DNA from 2 places in the Ligilactobacillus faecis genome. Region 1 is predicted to be linked to the other one. Evidence: a T-box and tRNA genes for the amino acid it is inferred to sense, from the RefSeq annotation. Region 1 holds a T-box; the other holds one or more tRNA genes.
What was found. A T-box is a leader RNA that pairs with one kind of tRNA and senses whether it is charged. The one in region 1 lies ahead of leuS (leucine--tRNA ligase), so its partner is inferred to be a tRNA-Leu.
Positions count from the first base shown of each region.

Region 1 (4,436 bases):
TCTTCAACAAGTTTCGTTTCGTCATATGTTGGCCAACTAGCATACGCTAAACTTTCTTCATGTCCCAGTTGGTTCCAAAGTTCTTCCGCCATATGTGGCGTGATCGGAGCCAGTAATTTGACTAGTCCTTCAACATATTCAAGCGGTAGTGCTTCAGCTTTGTAAAATTCATTTACTAAGACCATCAATTGTGAGATCGCTGTATTAAAGTGGAGCTTTTCGTAATCTTCAGTTACCTTCTTGACAGTTTGATTATAAACAAGATCAAGATCACCGTCATTGATAGTTGTGATCCGATCACGTAAATGTCCCTCTTCGTCAATGATCAGATTCCAAACGCGATTTACAAATTTGTTGGCCCCATTTAGTCCGTCTTCACTCCAAGCGATCGAAGCATCAAGTGGCCCCATAAACATTTCATAAAGACGTAAAGTATCTGCGCCATATTCTTCGACGATATCGTCTGGATTAACAACATTCCCTTTAGATTTAGACATCTTTTCATGGTTATTTCCAAGGATCATTCCTTGGTTGACCAATTTTTGGAATGGTTCTTTCGTTGGCACGACCCCAAGATCATAAAGGAATTTATGCCAGAAGCGAGCATACAATAGGTGTAACACAGCATGTTCTGCCCCACCAACGTATAGATCGACTGGTAACCACTCTTTTAATTTTTCTGGATCAGCGATGACATCTTTATTATGTGGATCAATGTAACGCAAGAAGTACCATGAACTTCCTGCCCATTGTGGCATAGTGTTAGTTTCTCGCCGACCTTTACGGCCATTTTCATCAACGACATTGACCCAGTCTTCTAGGTTAGCCAAAGGACTTTCTCCAGTTCCAGAAGGTTTGATGTCATTTGATTTTGGCAAAAGAAGTGGTAATTCATCTTCTGGAACAAGTGTTGTTTCGCCATCTTCCCAATGAATGACTGGGATCGGTTCGCCCCAATAACGTTGACGTGAGAAAGTCCAATCTCGGAGACGATAATTGACTTTCTTATCGCCAACATGATGCTCTTTTAACCACTCGATCATCAATTCGATAGCTTTTTCTTTATCTTCTAATCCATCTAAAAAGCCTGAATTGATATATTTTCCTTCACCAGTATACGCTTCTTTTGTGATATCGCCCCCAGCGATCACTTGGATCATTGGGATATCATATTTTTTAGCAAATTCCCAGTCACGAGGATCATGAGCTGCTGAGACCATGACTGCACCAGTACCATAAGAAGCTAAAACATAATCTGCGATCCAGATCGGAACTTTAGCGCCATTAACTGGATCGATCGCATAACTTCCTGTAAAGACACCTGTTTTATCTTTAGCCAGATCTGTGCGTTCAAGATCTGATTTATGAGAAACTTCTTCTAAGTATTTTTCAACAGCTTCTTTTTGGTCAGCTGTTGTTAAAGTTTCAACTAATTCATGTTCTGGTGCGATCGTGATCGCTGATGTTCCAAAGAGTGTATCTGGACGCGTGGTAAAGACTTCAATTTCAGCCTCTTTATCAGCTACTTTAAAATCGATCGTTGCCCCAACAGAGCGTCCGATCCAATTTTTTTGTTGTTCTTTGATCGCTTCAGGCCAGTCTAGATCATCAAGATCATCGATCAGACGATCTGCATAAGCTGTGATCTTTAAGACCCATTGGCGCATTGGCTTGCGAATAACTGGGAATCCACCGCGTTCTGTCTTTCCATCGATAACTTCTTCGTTGGCAACAACTGTGCCAAGATCTGGACTCCAGTTGACTGGGATCTCAGCTTCATAAGCTAGACCACGTTTGTAAAGTTGTTCAAAGATCCATTGAGTCCATTTGTAATATGCAGGATCGGTCGTATTTACTTCACGATCCCAGTCGTATGAAAGCCCTAAAGATTTGATCTGACGTCTAAAGTTATTGATATTTTTCTTTGTAAATTCACGCGGGGAATTTCCTGTCTTTAGCGCATATTGCTCAGCAGGTAGCCCAAAAGCATCCCAGCCCATTGGATGTAAAACATTATAACCTTGCATCCGCTTCATCCGTGAGATAATGTCTGTTGCAGTATAGCCTTCCGGATGCCCAACGTGTAAGCCTTGGCCAGATGGATATGGAAACATATCTAAAGCATAGTAATTCTTTTTAGCTTTATCTTCTGTTGTTTTGAAAGTTTTATGCTCATCCCAGTAGCGTTGCCACTTAGATTCAATTTTTTTGTGATCGTAAGCCATATTGAAAAAAGATCCTTTCTTGAAAATAAAAAAACCTATACGAGAAATAAATTCTCATATAGGACGAAAAATTCCGCGGTACCACCCATTATTCCAACAATCATGTTGACTCTTATCTTCGTAACGTGAAGTCCCGTCTCTGCCTACTTGCATTTCACCAGAAAACTCAAAGGTGAGTTCAAAAAGAAAAGTTACATGCTCACAGCACCGCATGCTCTCTTAAAAACTTTAGCTTTCCTACTATTCCTTCTCAGCGTTCTAATATTTAACTCTTATACTAGCAAAACAGACTCACTAATTCAAGTAGATTTTAGCGTAATTTTAACTTTTGGCCAATATAGATCAGATCCGAAGACAAACTATTCAAAGCTTTGATCCGATCAACTGTCGTAGCATTTTTTGAGGCGATCTTCCATAACGAATCACCAGCTTTGACTGTATATTCAGCTGAATTACTCGAAGTTTGAGTAACCTTATTTTCATTAGAAGCAGCTACTTTTAAATTTTGACCGACATAGATCATATCTGAACTTAGATTATTCAACCGCTTTAATGTAGCTAAAGTCATCTTGTGGGCATTAGCGATCGACCATAAAGTATCACCAGCTTTAACTACGTACCCACTATTAGAAGTTACTTGAGCATTGCTTGTAGTCGGAGTAGTTTTATTGGGAGTCACTTTACTTTCACCAATCGTTTTTAACGTTTGACCAGGTAAAATGAGATCACTATTCAGACCATTCAAAGTTTTTAGTGCTTGTAAGCTCATATTATGCTCACGTGCGATCCGATATAATGAATCACCAGCTTTAACTGTATAAGTTCCTGTCGCTTGTGGTCGTGTTTCTTGCTCAGAAGGTCGTGGCTGACTTTGAGTCTGATTTTGGTTTTGGTTTGATGTTTGCGGTTGACCACTGACTTTTAAGCTTTGACCGACATAGATCATGTTACTACTCAAGTTATTCAAACTCTTCAATGCTTGCACGCTCATCGAGTGGGCTAATGCGATCCGATATAAGTTATCGCCTGCCTTGACTGTATAAGTTCCTGTCGCTTGTGGTCGTGTTTCTTGAGCAGAAGGTTGTGGTTGACTTTGAGTCTGATTTTGGTTTTGGTTTGATGTTTGCGGCTGACCACTGACTTTTAAGCTTTGACCGACATAGATCATGTTACTACTCAAGTTATTCAAACTCTTCAATGCTTGCACGCTCATCGAGTGGGCTAATGCGATCCGATATAAGTTATCGCCTGCCTTGACTGTATAAGTCCCTGTCGCTTGTGGTCGTGTTTCTTGCTCAGAAGGTCGTGGTTGACTTTGAGTCTGATTTTGGTTTTGGTTTGATGTTTGCGGTTGACCACTGACTTTTAAGCTTTGACCGACATAGATCATGTTACTACTCAAGTTATTCAAACTCTTCAATGCTTGCACACTCATCGAGTGTGCTAATGCGATCCGATATAGGTTGTCGCCTGCCTTGACTGTATAAGTCCCTGTCGTTTGGGGTCGTGTTTCTTGCTCAGAAGGTTGTGGTTGACTTTGAACATTATTTTCTGTACTTTGACTTTGCCCACCTATATCATAAGCTGTTAAATTATAAGTCTCGATCACACGGATCAGTTTTTCAGCGTAATCAGGTGCAGTTGCATATGTACCATAAACTCCGTTACGAAGATTATGAGCTGCGATCTGATAATTTGCTGCATTAGCACGAGTCGAATTAGGGAACCGAGAAGTTATTACATTAGCGTAACCATTTAATGATTCGGCATAACTTGAATAACGTTGAAATTTATCATAAACAGTTTGGTACGAACCATTATAATATTCTTGGGTCGGCAACTCGATATATGCACCAGCACCTGACCATTTAACTCCAAACAAATTATAAGCAGAAGTTGAAAGATAACTTCCTCCCCAACCACTTTCAAGTGCTGCTTGTGCGATCATCAAAGAAGCATATAGACCTCTTTGTTGAGCTACTTGTTGTGCAGAACCAGCAATGTTTTGTAAGAATGTTTGAACGTTACTTGCATAAGTTGTAGGAACATTAACAGTTTGTGGTGTAGTAACTGTCGAGACCTCCGAAGACGCAGTTGAAGTAGTGTTATTTGTGTTATTTGTTGTAGTGTTATTCAAACTTGATATATTATTTTGATCAACTTGAACAGTATCAGCTTGAGCTTTTTCTTTATTTAATGAAAAACCTGCCG
Region 1 is NZ_CP123639.1:119,825-124,260, forward strand. Features, by position in the region: gene leuS (leucine--tRNA ligase) at 1-2,225, opposite strand, end outside; T-box leader at 2,282-2,488, opposite strand; gene QFX10_RS00550 (LysM peptidoglycan-binding domain-containing protein) at 2,536-4,436, opposite strand, start outside.

Region 2 (4,436 bases), 1.0 Mb from region 1:
GCAATAATGCCAGGGTGTTTTGGTGCGCTAAGACGAGTTCGATAACTTGTTTTTGGCCATCTTTAAAGTCATCATAACCGAAATAATGTTTGAGAGCAGTCGTGGGCGTCACGATTTAGGCCACCTTTCTAGCAAGAATGTCATCTTTGATTTTAGTCGTTTAAGTCTGATCATGCAAACTTGTTTTACGTAGCTAAAATCTCTAAAATAAAACTAACTAGATCACAAGCGAGGAAAATAACATGGAACAAGCTTATGTAAAATTGGTCACTGAAAAACTCACATATCGCCCAGAGCAGATCGAAGCGGCGTTGAAATTATTAGATGAAGGAAATACGATCCCCTTTATCGCGCGTTATCGTAAAGAAGCAACTAAAAGTTTAGATGAAGTCGAACTGCGTGAGATCAAAACGGTCTATGAGCAAACAGAAAAGCTCGAGAAAAAGCGGACCGATATTGTGGCAAAGATCACAGAACAAGAGAAGTTGACCCCTAAATTAAAAAAAGCACTGTTAGAAGCTAAAACGCTCCAACAGTTAGAAGATCTATATTTGCCTTTTAAACAAAAACGGCGGACTAAGGCTCAGATCGCTAAAGAACAAGGTTTAGCTGGCTTAGCTAAAGAACTTTTAAAATTTGATACTGAAGACGTGTTCAGTAAAGCCCAAAAATATGTTGCGAAAGCTAAAGGCGTCGCTGACGAAGAAAAAGCGTTAGCAGGAGCGCATGAGATCTTAGCAGAAGCGTTTGGTGAAAGTGCCCCTTTACGTGCTTTTGTGCGCCGGCATGCTCAGAAAAAAGGGTATCTCGAAAGTAAATTAAAAGATCAAGTAAAAGATGAAACTCGTGTTTATCAAGACTATTACGCTTTTGAAGAAGCTATCAGTTCGATCTTAGATCACCGGATCTTAGCGCTTGATCGTGGTGAAAAGGCAGGTGTTTTAAAAGTTAGCTTAGTGGTTGATGATGGCTATGTTTTACGGTATTTCCATTCACAGCTGATCGGTCAAAAACAAGGACCAAGTGTTGCTTATGTTGAAAAAGCTTATACGGATGCCTATAAACGCTTTATTTTCCCTGCGATCGAACGTGAGCTTCGGCGTGATCTGACTGCTAAAGCAGTCAAACAAGCGATCGCAGTTTTTGGGGATAACTTATACCATCTTTTGATGCAAGCTCCTCTTAAAGGAAAAACGATCTTAGGTCTAGATCCGGCTTTTCGCACTGGGTGCAAATTAGCAGTCGTTGATCCGACTGGTAAATTTTTAGCTAAAGCAGTCATTTATCCCCATGAAAAAGCTAAGGGCCAAAAGCCAGATCCAAAAAAGCAAGCCCAAGCTAAGCAAACTTTAAAAGCCTTGATCGAAAAATATGGGGTTGAGATGGTCGCGATCGGAAATGGGACTGCCAGCCGTGAATCAGAGCGCTTCGTTGCCCAAGTTTTAGAAGAAATTCCAGCAAAAGTCTACTATGTGATCGTTAATGAAGCCGGGGCGTCTGTCTATTCTGCGAGTGAAGCAGCCCGGACAGAGTTTCCAGATTTTAACGTGGAAGAGCGCTCAGCTGTGAGCATTGCGCGTCGTTTGCAAGATCCTTTAGCAGAACTGATCAAGATCGATCCTAAAGCAATCGGGGTAGGGCAGTATCAACACGATCTTCCAGAAAAACAATTAGATGAAAAATTGGCAACTGTGATCGAAACAGGAGTCAATCAAGCTGGTGTCAATTTAAATACAGCTAGTGCAGCCTTGCTTCAGCATATCTCAGGCTTAAATAAAACGACTGCGCAAAATATCGTAGCTTATCGGGATGAAAATGGTCGTTTTGAAGCTCGGACTGAGCTAAAGAAAGTCCCCCGTCTAGGTAAGAAAGCTTATGAACAGGCCGCTGGTTTTTTACGGATCAGTGAAGGAAAAAATATTTTTGATAACACTGACATCCATCCAGAAAGTTATCCTTTAGCCCAAAAACTTTTAGTGGCAGCAAAGCTCTCTATCGACCAGTTAGGGACGACTACCGCTAAAGAACAACTTGAAGCGTTAGATCTCAAAGCTTTTGCTCAAAAACAAGCGGCTGGGGTAGAGACTGTAACGGATATCGTTCAAAGTTTAAGTAAACCTGGGCGAACATTTCGCGATACGATGCCAGCCCCACTTTTACGATCAGATATTTTGCATTTAGAAGATCTCAAACCTAAAATGCAACTACAAGGAACGGTCAGAAATGTCGTTGACTTTGGAGTTTTTGTCGATATCGGCGTCAAACAAGATGGTTTAGTCCATATCTCGAAGTTGAGTAAAAACTTTGTCAAACATCCAAGTCAAGTTGTAGCAGTTGGAGATATCGTAACTGTTTATGTTGAAGAAGTCGATCTAAAGCGTAACCGGATCCAATTGAGTATGTTAGGACCAGAAAATGACTGAAGCAGAACTGCAAGCACTTGTTGAGATGCTTTCACTTAAATATTTCAAACGTCCATTCAAGCATCGAGCCCGTTTCAATCCCCGGTTACAAACGACAGGTGGGCGTTATCTTTTGAGCAGTCATGATCTAGAGTTGAATCAAAAGATGTTGACTGAACATAGTCGAGAAGTTTTGATCGGGACGATCAAACATGAGCTATGTCATTATCACTTACATTTAGAAAAAAGAGGGTATCGTCACCGTGATCAAGACTTTAAACAGCTCTTAAAAAAAGTCGGTGGTCTTCGGTTTGCACCAGCTACTGTCAAAAAAGCACGCTATCATTATCAATGCTGCGAGTGTCAGCAAGATTATTTACGGCAGCGAAGAGTTGATGTGCAAAAATATCGGTGTGGTAAGTGTCGAGGCCAGCTCAAATTGCTCAAAAAAAATTTTTAAAAAAGGTTGCAGCGTCTGAAAATGTCTGCTATAATTAATTCTGTTGTCGCGGGTATGGCGGAATTGGCAGACGCGTCAGACTAAGGATCTGGTGAGCAATTGAGCTCGTGATGGTTCGAATCCATTTACCCGCATCATTGAAAGAAGAGCTGTGAATTATTCGCAGCTCTTTTTTAATTTCACGCAAGAAATGAGGCTAAAGAAGATGAATGCTGTAAAAATCAGTGCAAGTGCTGGCTATTTGCCTGAAAGAGTCGTGACAAATGATGAATTGAGTCAGATCATGGCGACCTCAGATGAGTGGATCGTAGCACATACTGGGATCAAAGAAAGGCGTTATGCACTGGGAGAAAATACCTCTGATCTAGCAACAAAAGTCGCCCAAAAGTTGTTGAAAGAAGCTCGCTTGGCGCCAGAAGAACTTGATCTGATCATCGTTTCAACGATCACCCCAGATGCTTTGACACCGTCAACGGCTGCTTTAGTCCAACGTAATATTCAAGCTAAAAATGCTTTTGCTTATGATCTTTCGGCAGCGTGTGCAGGTTTTATCTTCGCGTTATCCACAGGTGAAAAGTTTATTCGCTCAGGAGCATATCAAAAAGTAATGATCATTAGCGCAGAAACAAATTCGAAAATGATGGACTTTACTGACCGGACCTCGGCTGTCTTCTTTGGGGATGGGGCAGCAGGCGTGATCATTGAAGCTAGTCAAGCTCAAGATGAGATCTTAGCTGAAAAATTGTGTACTGCAGGCAATAGTGAAGTTATCCACAGTGGACGGGTGGCGCCACTGACTCAAGTTGCGGCATCGAATTATCCACAGGTGGATGCTTTTTACCAAGATGGGCGGGCTGTGTTTGAATTTGTGACGACGACTGTTTTAGCTCATATCGATGAATTTTTACAAGCCCAAGGTCTGAGACCACAAGATCTTGACCTAGTCGTGACGCATCAAGCTAATTTACGTTTGATCGAGAAGATCGCGAATCATTTAGAATTACCTCTAGATAGATTTGCGATCAATGTTGATCAAGTTGGCAATACTTCTTCGGTTGGGATCCCGTTAGCGTTAGCTCAAGCACTTAAAGCAGGACAAAGACCAAAGACAGCTTTACTGACAGGCTTTGGGGCTGGTTTAGCCTATGGTAGTTTGTTGCTTGATCTGAGTCATTACCAAGAAAATTAAATTTTTTTACTCGCTCAAACGTGGTTAATTGCGTTTGAGCGTTTTTTATTTATACAATAAATAAAAATAACACTAAATTAATTTATTTCTAAAATAAATATTGACACTTATGTTGTATGAGAATATACTTAGCCTAACTTAAATAAAGCGAGGTGATATATATGTCGTCAAGGCTACCTGCACCAAAACATAGTAGTCTACCACCGGTTGGCTTCCGCGTTGGTAGCAGATAATTTATAGAGGGTCTTTGATCATTTTGATTAAAGACCTTTATTAAGATTGTGTTACAAGGGGAGAGGATTTATGAAAATGAAAAGGACTTTGCAACCATATGTTGCGGAAGATAAAATTGTCTTTGGATATGGTAATGAATCTTTAGTTAGAT
Region 2 is NZ_CP123639.1:1,161,598-1,166,033, forward strand. Features, by position in the region: gene recQ (DNA helicase RecQ) at 1-112, opposite strand, end outside; gene QFX10_RS05530 (Tex family protein) at 243-2,423, shown strand; gene QFX10_RS05535 (SprT family protein) at 2,416-2,862, shown strand; tRNA gene QFX10_RS05540 (tRNA-Leu) at 2,911-2,996, shown strand; gene QFX10_RS05545 (beta-ketoacyl-ACP synthase III) at 3,068-4,051, shown strand; gene QFX10_RS05550 (HesA/MoeB/ThiF family protein) at 4,355-4,436, shown strand, end outside.
Region 2: it encodes a tRNA-Leu, which carries the amino acid that the T-box ahead of leuS (leucine--tRNA ligase) is inferred to sense. The anticodon was not compared.